2 regions of the Erwinia sp. AC075 genome follow, and region 2 is predicted to be linked to the other one. Evidence: predicted binding sites of a transcription regulator. Region 2 holds the regulator's gene; the other holds the start of a gene.
What was found. Region 2 encodes CRP, which controls carbon source genes, mostly activating them, when cyclic AMP is high. Its sites were predicted from a motif close to ATGTGANNNNNNTCACAT; they were not measured.
Positions count from the first base shown of each region.

Region 1: the regulator CRP is predicted to act here: its motif matches at 4,567-4,584, upstream of AC0IXH_RS13645 (glycoside-pentoside-hexuronide (GPH):cation symporter).

Region 1 covers NZ_CEEDEU010000001.1:2,860,524-2,867,359, forward strand. The annotation lists gene aceE (pyruvate dehydrogenase (acetyl-transferring), homodimeric type) at 1-1,701, opposite strand, end outside; gene pdhR (pyruvate dehydrogenase complex transcriptional repressor PdhR) at 1,845-2,609, opposite strand; gene aroP (aromatic amino acid transporter AroP) at 3,115-4,470, shown strand; gene AC0IXH_RS13645 (glycoside-pentoside-hexuronide (GPH):cation symporter) at 4,692-6,098, shown strand; gene AC0IXH_RS13650 (glycoside hydrolase family 43 protein) at 6,098-6,836, shown strand, end outside.
Region 2 covers NZ_CEEDEU010000001.1:4,256,448-4,263,283, forward strand. The annotation lists gene AC0IXH_RS19870 (putative adenosine monophosphate-protein transferase Fic) at 82-642, shown strand; gene AC0IXH_RS19875 (aminodeoxychorismate synthase component II) at 676-1,254, shown strand; gene argD (bifunctional acetylornithine/succinyldiaminopimelate transaminase) at 1,336-2,553, shown strand; gene AC0IXH_RS19885 (YccS/YhfK family putative transporter) at 2,621-4,699, opposite strand; gene crp (cAMP-activated global transcriptional regulator CRP) at 4,758-5,390, opposite strand; gene AC0IXH_RS19895 (OsmC family protein) at 5,698-6,108, shown strand; gene AC0IXH_RS19900 (phosphoribulokinase) at 6,148-6,836, opposite strand, start outside.

The sequences.
Region 1 (6,836 bases), 1.4 Mb from region 2:
CTGCAGGATCTGGCCTTTCTCGTCTTCTTTGTAGTAAGCAACCTGCTCGCGGTCCTGCGGGGTGTACTGCTGACCGTTCGGGCTGTAAATACCGATCTGACGGAACAGACCTTCCATCCCGAAAGTACGCGCTTCATCGGCGAGGATCGGAACCAGACGATCTTTGATCGACTTGTTCTTCAGCATCACGTTCAGGGCACGCACGAAGGCGATGGTGGTCGAAATTTCTTTGTTCTGCTCTTCCAGCAAGGCGGAGAACTCTTCCAGCGCAGGCATTTCCAGCTTCTCGCTGAAGTTTGGCTGGCGGGTTGGCAGGTAGCCACCCAGTTTCTCACGCTGACCGTGCAGGTATTTGTACTCTTCGGAATCTTTCTCGAAGGTGACATACGGCAGTTTTTCGATGTTGCTGTCGTCAACAGGCACGTTGAAACGATCACGGATATAGCGCACGCCATCCATGTTCATTTTCTTCACCTGGTGAGCGATGTTTTTGCCTTCAGCGGATTCGCCCATACCATAGCCTTTAATGGTATGTGCCAGAATAACCACCGGTTTCCCTTTGGTATCCTGCGCTTTTTTCAGGGCAGCAAAGACTTTCTTCGGATCGTGACCGCCACGGTTCAGTGACCAGATCTCGTCGTCAGACATGTCTTTAACCAGCGCGGCGGTTTCCGGGTAACGACCGAAGAAGTGCTCACGCACGTAAGCGCCATCGCGGGATTTGAAGGTCTGGTAGTCACCGTCCACGGTCTCGTTCATCAGCTGAACCAGTTTACCGGTGGTGTCTTTACGCAGCAGTTCGTCCCAACGTCCGCCCCAGATAACTTTGATCACTTCCCAACCGGCGCCAGCAAAGATGCCGTCCAGTTCGTTGATGATTTTGCCGTTACCGGTGACCGGGCCATCCAGACGCTGCAGGTTACAGTTGATGATGAAGACCAGGTTGTCCAGCTTCTCACGGGTGGCGATGGTGATCGCCCCTTTGGATTCTGGCTCATCCATCTCGCCGTCGCCGAGGAAGGCATAAACGGTCTGCGCCGCGGTGTCTTTCAGACCACGGTGCTCAAGGTACTTCAGGAATTTCGCCTGGTAGATCGCGCCGATTGGGCCCAGACCCATTGATACGGTCGGGAACTGCCAGAAATCAGGCATCAGTTTCGGGTGCGGGTAAGAGGACAAGCCTTTCCCGTCAACTTCCTGGCGGAAGTTGTTCATCTGCTCTTCGGTCAGGCGGCCTTCAAGGAAGGCACGTGCGTAAACGCCCGGAGAGATGTGGCCCTGGAAGTACACCAGATCGCCGCCGTCTTTTTCGCTACGCGCACGGAAGAAGTGGTTAAAGCACACTTCATAGATGGTCGCAGAAGACTGGAAGGAGGACATGTGACCACCGAGGTCCAGATCTTTCTTCGATGCACGCAGAACGGTCATGATGGCGTTCCAGCGAATTGCGGAACGGATACGACGTTCGAGAGAAGTATTGCCCGGATAGTCCGGCTCGTCTTCAACAGCAATAGAGTTGACGTAGTTGCGGGCATTCACGCCTGCCGCGATTTTAACGCCACCTTTACGTGCTTCGCTCATTACCTGGTCGATCAGGAACTGTGCGCGCTCAACACCTTCTTCACGGATGACCGATTCGATCGCCTGTAGCCAGTCGCGAGTTTCGATCGGATCCACGTCATTGTGTAAACGTTCTGACATGGGGGTATTCCTTATCTGTGTCTAATACGTTGAATTGTCTGGAGCCTGTCCCGCTGTGTCCGCAATCCTTCAGGCACAGTGAGACAGGCTCGTCGTGTATACCTTGCCAGTGGCAGGGCATAGTTCCGCGTTATGGTTACGCGTTAGTCCTTACGTTGCTGTAATCGTCGTAAGGAGCGCTCTCTGCGACTCTGCTCCCGACTTCTGTCCAGCAATATTTCCTCGATAAACGCCAGGTGACGGTGTGAGGCTTCGCGCGCCTTTTCGGGTTCGCGTGCCACAATCGCCTCAAAAATTCTGGCGCGGTGACCGCCTACTTTTGCCAGCATTTCCCGGCGCGAGTAGAGCAATTCGAAGTTCTGTCTGACGTTCTGTTCCAGCATCGGCCCCATGCTGCGGAGTAAATGCAGCAGCACCACATTATGGGCCGCTTCTGTTACAGCGATCTGATACTGCATCACCGCATCCGCTTCTGCGTCCAGATCCCCGCTGTCTTGTGCGGTCTGGATCTGCACATGGCAGTGGCGAATACGTTCAAAATCATCGTCCGTGCCCCGCAGCGCGGCGTAATACGCGGCGATCCCTTCCAGTGCATGGCGCGTTTCCAGCAGGTCAAACTGGGATTCCGGGTGGTCAGCCAGCAGTTCAACAAGCGGGTCGCTCAGGCTTTGCCACAGGCTGGTTTGCACAAAGGTGCCACCGCCCTGACGACGCAGCAGTAAACCTTTCGCTTCCAGACGTTGGATAGCTTCACGCAGAGAAGGACGGGAGACATCAAACTGTTTTGCGAGCTCACGTTCCGGGAGCAACTTTTCACCCGGACGCAGGGTCCCTTCCATAATCAGGGACTCGAGCTGTTGCTCGATAGCATCGGATAGCTTTGGTTGGCGGATTTTACTGTAGGCCATCATCCCTTCTTCTGCCATTTGCCGAAGTTAATTGGTAATACCAATTGCAAAAAGGTGCCCGTAAACTAACAAAGTATTCACCTTATGTCCATATGGCAACCCACTGAAACAGGACCCACGTCTCGTTTTCCCATAGAGGAAGAGTCCCGAAAATGGGGTGGAAAAGCGGGGTGTTTCAAATGTTAAATTTTTTAACTTTTCTGAAACAAGGCAAGCATTTAGTGGGTAAAAATCCACCGGCCATAAGGCAACGTTATTCGTCTTTTGGTCGGGTTTGTGACAGAAACATGAATTGTGATTAAGCGATGAATTTTTAGGCATTCTCCCGCACAAAAAGCGAAAGCGAGTGCAATAGCCCCCGCTTATCACTATTCTTGTCGCGAAGGTAGCATGAGCCTCTTTTTAGTGTCTCTGGCACTGTAAATTTTTCAATACGTTACCTGTGACAACTGACTGACAAAGACGCGTCTTTTGTTGAAAATAATAACGACATCATGAGGTTTATATGGAACAAACACAGGGCGAAACGCTGAAGCGGGGATTGAAAAACCGCCATATTCAGCTGATCGCGTTGGGCGGTGCCGTGGGTACCGGCCTGTTTCTCGGCATTGCCGATACCATCCGCATGGCGGGCCCGTCGGTGCTGCTGGGCTACGCGATCGGCGGCTTTATTGCCTTCCTGATTATGCGTCAGCTGGGTGAAATGGTGGTTGAAGAGCCGGTAGCCGGTTCCTTCAGCCACTTTGCCTACAAATACTGGGGCAATTTTGCCGGTTTCGCCTCTGGCTGGAACTACTGGATCCTGTATGTGCTGGTGGCGATGGCGGAACTGACCGCCGTCGGCAAATACATCCAGTACTGGTATCCGGATATTCCGACCTGGGTGTCTGCCGCCGTGTTCTTCGTGGTGATCAATGCCATCAACCTGACCAACGTAAAAGTGTACGGTGAGATGGAGTTCTGGTTCTCGATCATTAAAGTGGCTGCGGTCGTGGCGATGATTGTGTTCGGCTGCTGGTTACTGTTCGGCGGCCATGCCGGGCCTGAAGCGCGCGTCTCCAACCTGTGGGATCGTGGCGGCTTCTTCCCGAACGGCATCTCCGGCCTGGTGATGGCGATGGCGGTGATCATGTTCTCCTTCGGTGGCCTTGAGCTGGTTGGCATCACCGCAGCAGAAGCGGATAACCCAGAGCAAAGCATCCCGAAAGCGACCAACCAGGTGCTGTACCGCATCCTGATTTTCTATATCGGCTCACTGACCGTACTGCTGTCGCTGTATCCGTGGACCAAAGTGATTGGCGGTGCCAGCCCGTTCGTGATGATTTTCCACGAGCTGGGCGACAGCCTGGTGGCGAATGCGCTGAACGTGGTGATCCTGACGGCGGCGCTGTCGGTGTATAACAGCTGCGTGTACTGCAACAGCCGTATGCTGTTTGGCCTGGCGCAACAGGGCAACGGCCCGAAAGCGCTGCTGAAGGTCGATTCACGCGGCGTGCCGGTAATGGCCATCGCGGTGTCTGCTGCCGCCACCGCCTTCTGCGTACTGATCAACTATCTGATGCCGGGTGAGGCCTTCGGTCTGCTGATGGCTCTGGTGGTGTCGGCACTGGTGATTAACTGGGCGATGATCAGCCTGGCGCACCTGAAGTTCCGCCGTAAGAAAGATCAGCAGGGCGTGGTCACCCGCTTTAAGGCGCTGCTGTATCCCGTGGGTAACTATATCTGCCTGCTGTTCCTGGCCGGTATTCTGGTGATTATGGCGATGACGCCAGGCATGGCGATCTCCGTCTGGTTGATCCCGGTGTGGATTGCCATTCTGGGCGTGGGATATATGCTCAAGTCGCGGTCTCAGAAAGCCTGACAGCAAGAGGGCACGCCCGTGCCCTCTTCTTTTCCTTCTGCTCGTTCACCAGTTCTGCTTACTGTTCATCGTCGGCTTCCCCGCCTGAAAGCATAAATGTTATCCACCTCACACTTTCTCGCCGACAGGGATTTTGTCCATCTCTGCGACGCTTTCCACCAGCGCAAATCCCCCCTAAGCCATTAATACTGCACTTCATGATTCCAGTAAGGGAAAAATCCATGAAGGGCACTGCACTTTCGATTAAAGAGAAGATTGGCTACGGCATGGGCGATGCGGGCTGCAATATGATCGGCGGCGCCATCATGCTGTTCCTTAATTATTTCTACACAGACGTGTTTGGTCTGGCGCCCGCGCTGGTCGGCGTGCTGCTGCTGTCGGTACGGGTTATCGATGCGGTGACCGACCCAATCATGGGCGCGATTGCCGACAGAACGCAGAGCAAATATGGCCGCTTCCGGCCCTGGCTGCTGTGGATTTCCCTGCCCTATGTGCTGTTCAGCGTACTGATGTTTACCACGCCAGAATGGACCTATAACAGCAAGGTTATCTATGCCTTTGTCACCTACTTCCTGATGTCGCTGACCTATACGGCGATCAATATTCCCTATTGCTCGCTGGGCGGCGTGATCACCAATGATCCGAGCGAACGCGTCTCCTGCCAGTCTTACCGCTTTGTGATGGTCGGTATCGCCACCCTGATCCTCTCCCTTTCCCTGCTGCCGATGGCGGAGTGGTTTGGCGGAGAAAACAAAGCCCGCGGTTACCAAATGGCGATGAGCGTGCTGGCGCTGATTGGCCTGTGCATGTTCCTGTTCTGTTTCGCCACGGTGCGCGAACGTATCCACCCGGCGGTGCCCAGCAATGACGATCTGAAATCTGACCTGAAGGCCGTGTGGAAAAACGACCAGTGGGTTCGCATCCTGCTGCTGACCTTCTGCAACGTCTGCCCCGGCTTTATCCGTATGGCGGCCACCATGTACTACGTCACCTGGGTGATGGGCCAGTCAACGCACTTCGCCACGCTGTTTATCAGCCTGGGCGTCATTGGCATGATGATTGGCAGTACGCTGGCGAAGGTGATGACCGACCGCTGGTGCAAACTGAAGGTATTTTTCTGGACCAACATCGTGCTGGCGATTTTCTCCAGCGGCTTCTACTTCCTCGATCCTCACGCTACCGTGCTGGTGGTGGTGATGTACTTTGTGCTGAATATCCTGCATCAGATCCCTTCGCCGCTGCACTGGTCGCTGATGGCCGACGTGGATGACTACGGTGAATGGAAAACCGGGAAACGCATTACCGGTATCAGCTTCTCCGGCAATCTGTTCTTCCTGAAAGTGGGACTTGCGGTCGCCGGTGCCATGGTGGGCTTCCTGCTCTCTTATTATGGCTACGACGCTGGCGCCAAAGCGCAGGCACCGAGTGCCATCAACGGCATTATGCTGCTGTTTACCGTGATCCCTGGCGTGGGCTATCTGATCACCGCCGGCGTGGTTCGCCTGCTGAAAGTGGATCGTCCGATGATGCTGCAAATCCAGCAGGACCTGGAGAAGCGTCGGCAGAATTTCCAGGAATTGAACGACTATCACGACAGTAAATCCCCAACCAAACCGGTGAATACATAATGACTTCCTCACTCTGGCAAAACCCGTTAATCGAGCAGCGCGCCGATCCTTTTATCCTGTTCGATCGCGGCAGCTACTACTTTATCGCCTCCGTCCCGGAATATGACCGGCTGGAAATCCGCCAGGCTAAAACGCTGGCCGCACTGGCTGAGGCCTCGCCGGTTGTGGTTTGGCGAAAACCAGACAGCGGCGAAATGAGCGAGCTGATCTGGGCACCCGAACTGCACAGAATCGACGGTATCTGGGTCATCTACTTTGCCGCGGCGCCCACCCAGGCGATCAAAGACGGCCTGTTCCAGCACCGAATGTTTGCGCTGGCCTGTACGGACGATAATCCCCTCACCGGCGCGTGGCGAGAATGCGGGCAGATTGTCACCCCGATCGACAGCTTTGCGCTGGATGCCACGCACTTTGTGCATCAGGGGAAGAACTGGTATTTGTGGGCGCAGAAAGATCCGGCCATCGCCGGTAACTCCAACCTCTATCTGGCGGAGCTTGCCACGCCGTGGGCGATAAAAGGTGAGCCGGTGATGATCAGCCGGCCAGAGTTTGACTGGGAATGCCGGGGGTTTAGCGTCAACGAAGGCCCCGCCGCAATCCGCCATGGCAATCGTCTGTTTGTCAGCTATTCCGCCAGCGCTACCGATGAAAACTACTGCATGGGCTTACTGTGGATTGACGCGGATGCGGACCCGCTGAACGGTGCTAACTGGCATAAATCGACGCAACCGGTCTTTA
Region 2 (6,836 bases):
TGCTGCTTATACTGAGTGCAGGCATCTTGCACGCGGCCGCCCGGCCGCATTAAGCAGCAATCACTTCGTCATGGAGGCAGCATGTCCAAAAAAGTCACCGAGAAACAAAAACACAGCCTTTGGCAGCAACGACTGGAAGCCAATTTCCTCGCCAGTTTTCAGTTAGACGGCACCGCCTTCGATCCCGGCCCTGCTCATCCCGGACTTCCCCATTTGCGGGCGCTTCACCATGCGTTATTTCAGGATGTCCTTGAGGATGCGGGCGAACTGCGCCGCGTTGATATCCAGTTGGGCGATACGCCGTGCTGCCATTTCGAATATATCGAGAAAGAAGGCAATGCGCTGATGCAGTCGCTTGAAGATGAGAATGGCCTGGCCGATTTGCCGCTGGAAACGCTGACCGAACGTCTGGCGTGGTATTACTGCGAACTCACGGTGCTGCATCCGTTCCTGCACGGCAATGGGCGCGCTCAGCGACTGCTGTTTGAGCAGGTGATCATTCAGGCCGGGTTTGATATTCAGTGGAAGAATATGGATGCGGAAAGCTGGCAGGCCGCGAACCAGGCGAGTCTGGACGGGGATCTCAGCTTACTGACCGCCGCGTTTGGCAAAGTGGTAAGCGAACGGCCGGAAAGTGCGTAGAATAGCGCCGTCCTGATCCCGCCCGGAGCCACCATGCTACTGCTTATCGACAACTACGACTCATTTACCTGGAACCTCTACCAGTACTTTTGCGAGTTGGGCGCCGAGGTTGAAGTCCACAGAAATGATCGGATCACCCTTGAGCAGATCGCGGCGCTACAGCCCGAACGTTTGGTGATTTCTCCGGGGCCCTGCACGCCTGACGACGCGGGAATTTCTCTGTCGGCTATCCGCGCCTTCGCCGGAAAGCTGCCGATTCTGGGCGTCTGCCTGGGGCATCAGGCGATTGCCCAGGCGTTTGGCGCGCGCGTGGTGCGGGCGCGCGAAGTGATGCACGGGAAAGTCTCCGCCATTGAACACAACGATGGCGGCGTGTTTGCCGGGCTGAATCATCCGCTCACCGTCACCCGCTACCATTCGTTGATTGTGGAAAACGGCTCGCTGCCCGATGACTTGGAAATCACCGCCTGGACCCTTGCAGACGGGCAACCGGACGAGATTATGGGCTTCCGCCATCGCCATTTGCCGCTGCAGGGCGTGCAGTTCCATCCGGAAAGTATCCTTAGCGAGCAAGGGCATCAGCTGCTGGCGAATTTTCTCGCGCGTAAATAAATTGCCTTTGAGTGATTTATTATGCATATTTTATGATTATAATTTCACTTTCCTGCAACGTTACAAATGATGAGGTAGTCAATGGCAGCGGATAAATTAGCGGTAACGCGGGCGACATTTGATGAAGTGATATTGCCTGTTTATGCACCAGCGCAGTTTGTGCCAGTGAAAGGCAAAGGGAGCCGTGTCTGGGATCAGCAGGGCAAAGAGTACATCGATTTTTCCGGTGGGATTGCGGTCACCGCGCTGGGACATTGCCATCCGGTGCTGGTGGAAGCGTTAAAAACGCAGGGTGAAACCCTCTGGCACACCAGCAATGTGTTCACTAACGAACCCGCACTGCGCCTTGCCAGCAAGCTGATCGCCGCCACCTTCGCCGAGCGCGTGTTCTTCGCAAACTCCGGTGCTGAAGCCAATGAAGCCGCCTTCAAGCTGGCCCGCTATTACGCCTCTAAACGCCATTCGCCGTACAAAAGCAAAATCATCGCTTTCCACAACGGCTTCCATGGCCGCACGCTGTTTACCGTTTCTGTCGGTGGCCAGCCGAAATATTCTGACGGCTTTGGCCCGAAACCTGCCGATATCGTGCATGTGCCGTTCAATGACCTGGATGCGGTCAAAGCGGTAATTGACGATCACACCTGCGCCATCGTGGTTGAGCCGATTCAGGGTGAAGGCGGCGTGATGCCCGCGACCGTTGAATTTATGCAGGGGCTGCGCAAACTCTGTGACGAACATCAGGCGTTGCTGGTACTGGATGAGGTGCAGAGCGGTATGGGTCGCAGCGGCAAGCTGTTCGCCTATGAGCATTATGGCGTGACGCCCGATATCCTCAGCACCGCGAAAGCGCTGGGCGGCGGTTTCCCGGTCAGTGCGATGCTGACCACCAACGAAATTGCCTCCACCATGTCGCCTGGCGTGCACGGCACCACCTACGGCGGAAATCCGCTGGCCTGTGCCATTGCCGAAGCCGCGCTGGATATCATCAATACCGAAGCGGTGTTGAGCGGGGTGGAAACGCGTCGTGAGCAGTTTGTCACCGCGCTGAAAGCGCTGGACGCGAAACTGGATCTGTTCAGCGACATTCGCGGTAAAGGGCTACTGATTGGTGCGGCGTTGAAGCCACAACATGCGGGCAAAGCGCGCGATATTCTGAATGCCGCCGCCGCTGAAGGGGTGATGATCCTGAATGCCGGTACCGATGTGATCCGCTTTGCGCCATCGTTGGTGATTGAGCCGACCGACATTGAAGAAGGCATGGCGCGCTTCGCCAAAGCTGTCGAAAAAGTCCTGTCTTAACCGACAAAAACGGGAGCTGAGTGGCTCAGCTCCCGATCCACGCCTGCCGTTCTCCGCACCTTTCAGCTTACGTCGACTTCCTTAACCGTCGGGACAACCAGCGCCCATGATGCGGTCGCGCGCTCCACGCCAGTGACGAGATGGTGTGCATCACGCTGAGGTGCCCCAGGATCCGCTTCACATGCCTTTCCAGGATGGTCACCGGCCCCTGATTCAACTCCATCTGCGTATCCAGCACGTTCGCTTCTGAGCTCGGCCCGTCATACTCCAGCCGCTGTTGGCAACGCTGCAACGCAACCTCACAGGCCTGCAGATAACGCTCCGCCAGCGACGAGGTCAGCATGGTGTGTTCCCGCGCCAGCGTGGTCATGGCATTGATATGCTCGACGATAAACTGGCTGTGCGTCACCCACAGTTTCATATCCGCCAGATAGCTGGGATCAAAGCCTGGCTCCTGCATCGACTGATTGAGCGAGTTGAACAGGGCGTTGTGCGCCTGATTAACGCGGATACGCTGATAGGCCAGCTTCACCGGGTCCTGTTCATTCCCCAGCAATAACCGCAGCGCATCCTGATAGGTTTCCAGCGCGTCATGCGCATTCTGCCGCAGCAACCCGCTTTGCCATTGCGGCCACAACCAGATGGTGCCGCCGAAGGCAATCAGGCAACCCATCAGCGTATCCAGTAAACGCGGCAGCAGGAAGTCTGCGCCGTTAAGCGAGAGCAGCTGCAACGAATACACTGCGGTGACCGTAAAGCCAATCATCGCAAAGCCGTAGAATTTACGGATAAACAGGTAGCTGATAAGGGTGATGGCTAACATCACCAGCAGCACGATGGATTCGGGTGCCTGCAGGCGCAAGGTCACCGCGGCAATCACCAGCCCGGCCAGCGTGCCCAGCGCACGGTGCTGGATGCGGACGCGCGTTGCGCTGTAACCGTTCTGGCTGACAAACATGACCGTCATCAGGATCCAGTAGGGTTTGGGCAGATTAAAGAACAGCGCCAGCGAACTGGCAAATGTGAGCATCACCGCGAAGCGGGCGGCGGTGCGCAAGGCGGCCGATTTCAGCGACAAATAGCTTCTGATGGCCGGCAGCAGCGGCAGTCGGCGCTGCCGGTCAGCCATCAAATCGCGCTGATAAAGGGGACGCTGGGTACGCAGCACCCGACCAATCCGGCTGAAGTGGTAATAGCAGAAGGTGCCCACCGGGTTATCCGGATTCTGCCGTGAGATCTTCTCCAGCGCCTGAAGCTGCTTATCCATGGTGAAGCGCTCGGGCAGCTTGTGGTAAAGGATATCGTCGGCCAGTTCACGCAGCCTGGCGGCGATGGTCTGCGCGTTCCAGCGGATCACCGCTTCGGCATGGCTTTGCTCCACCAGCTTTTGCACTTCTTCCGGCTGATGCAGGCTGACGGAGATGTGCTCCTGCAAATCCAGCGCGATTTGAAACGCGCGGGTCAGCCGCTTGTGGTGATTGTTGTTGGTAGCTGACAGCATATGCATCTGCTGATAGCAGGTGGTGATCAGGTCGACCGCTTTTTGCTGACGCGCCAGCAGCGGAGGCAGGGCTTTCTCCGGATCGGTGAGTTTGGTCAGCAGGGTGTATTTCGCTTCGCAGTAACCCGCCAGCTCGCGATAGAGCAGGCTTAAGGTTTCCCGCAGCGGTTGCTCTTTCCACAGCCAGAACCAGACCCAGTTGAACACGCCGTACCAGATGGTGCCGAGCACGTAGAGCATCGGCGGTTCCCACACCGGCATGCGTCCTGCCAGGCTAAGGGTGAAGATTGCGGCTATCAGCGAGCCGGGCAGCAGGCGGCCATGCAGCGGGCTGATTTCACCGGTGACGCCCAGCAGCATCGCCATCGAAAACAGGATCACGGGCAGGGGAACGTGGTGACCGGCAAGATACTGGATCAGGAAACTGCTGAAGGCGAACAGGCTTCCGCCAACGATCAGGCGTTTGAAAAAGCGCTTATGAGGAGTATCAAGGCCAGCGAGGTTGCAACAGGCAGGGACTAAGGAAAACAGCAACCCTTTTTGCAAGTCGCCCAGTAGCCATCCCATCGCTACCGGTAAACAGAGCACCAGCGTCTGGCGCAATGCGTAGTTGATCTCCGGGTGATAAATCAGTCGACGCCACATCACTCCACACCAAATAAAAAGGCGCAACACCAGGTGTTGCGCCGTGGATCAGAGCCGATTAGCGAGTGCCGTAGACAACGATAGTTTTACCGTGTGCCGAGATCAGGTTCTGATCTTCCAGCATCTTCAAAATGCGTCCCACTGTTTCACGAGAACAGCCAACGATTTGCCCAATTTCCTGGCGGGTGATCTTGATCTGCATCCCATCCGGGTGCGTCATGGCGTCCGGTTGTTTTGCCAGGTTCAGCAAGGTCTGCGCGATGCGACCCGTCACATCGAGGAAAGCTAAATTGCCCACTTTCTCAGAAGTGACCTGCAAGCGATTCGCCATCTGTGCAGACAGGCGCATCAGAATGTCAGGGTTAACCTGGATCAGCTGACGGAATTTTTTGTAAGAGATTTCAGCCACTTCACAGGCTGTCTTCGCGCGTACCCACGCGCTACGCTCCTGACCTTCTTCAAACAGGCCAAGCTCGCCAATAAAGTCGCCCTGATTGAGGTAAGACAGGATCATCTCTTTGCCTTCTTCATCCTTGATAAGCACCGCTACTGAACCTTTGACGATATAGTAGAGGGTTTCTGCCTTTTCACCCTGATGAATCAGCGTGCTCTTGGATGGATACTTATGAATATGGCAATGAGACAGGAACCATTCAAGTGTCGGGTCTGTTTGCGGTTTGCCGAGAACCATTCGCTGTTATCCTCTGTTGTAATCGTGCCTAAATACAGGGGCAGAGTTCCCTGCCAGGCGTTGAAATAGTCAAGCGTTTCCCATCAGGAAATTTATTCGGGCCTCTGTTAAAAGCCTGGCTCGTTATGCGATTCGTTTCGTCGTGCCTGTAGAGTACTGACGAAAATATTACAGCTTTGTTTGTAGCACAGCTTTCAACGAGTGTCTTGTGTTGTCTCGCTTCAGCATAGTGCGAAAATTGCCGCATTGCCGTTTTTCTGCCTAAAGCGTAATCTGGCGATAACTGAATGAATTAGAGGAAATTGTTATGCAGGCTCGAGTCAAGTGGGTTGAAGGGTTAACGTTTTTGGGAGAATCCTCATCCGGGCATCAGGTTCTGATGGACGGAAATGCGGGCGATAAAGCCCCGAGCCCGATGGAGATGGTGTTGATGGCCGCGGGCGGATGCAGCGCAATCGACGTGGTTTCCATTCTGCAGAAGGGCCGCCACGACGTAAAGGATTGCGAAGTGAAGCTCAGCTCCGAACGCCGTGAAGAGGCCCCGCGCCTGTTCACCCACATCAATCTGCACTTTATCGTCACCGGCGTGGCCTTAGGCGATAAAGCGGTGTCGCGTGCCGTCGATCTCTCCGCGGAGAAATATTGCTCGGTGGCACTGATGCTGGGCAAGGGCGTGGAAATCACCCACAGCTATGAAGTGATTGAGTTACCGGCGTAAGTCATCCCATCGCCGCCCTAAGCCCCGTGCCCGCGGGGCTTACTCTATTTTCTTACCCTGGATCAGACGCTTCACCAGCGGCCCCATAATCAGCTCCATCGCCAGCCCCATCTTGCCGCCCGGCACCACCAGCGTATTAATGTGCGAGATAAAGGATCCCTGCAGCATCGACAGCAAATACGGGAAGTCGATATCTTCCAGCGCCTGGAAATGGATCACCACAAAGCTTTCATCCAGCGACGGGATACCGCGCGCCGCGAACGGGTTAGAGGTATCCACCGTCGGCACACGCTGGAAGTTAATGTGCGTGCGGGAGAACTGCGGCGTAATAAAGTTGATGTAATCCTCCATGGATCGCACCACCGAATCCATCACCGCTTCGCGTGAGTGGCCGCGTTCGCTGGTATCGCGCACCAGTTTCTGGATCCACTCCAGGTTCACGATCGGTACCACGCCAACCAGCAAATCAACCTGCTGCGAGACATTGTTCTGCGGCGTCACCACGCCGCCATGCAGCCCTTCATAAAACAGCACGTCGGTCGGTTCCGGCAGGGGTTGCCACGGCGTAAAGGTTCCCGGAACCTGATTCCAGGGGACCGCTTCATCATAGGTGTGCAGATATTTGCGGGATTTGCCGCTGCCTGACCGGCCATATTCCGCGAAGGTCTGTTCGAGCAGGGCGAAGTCATTGGCTTCCGGGCCGAAATAGCTGATATGGCGGCCCATAT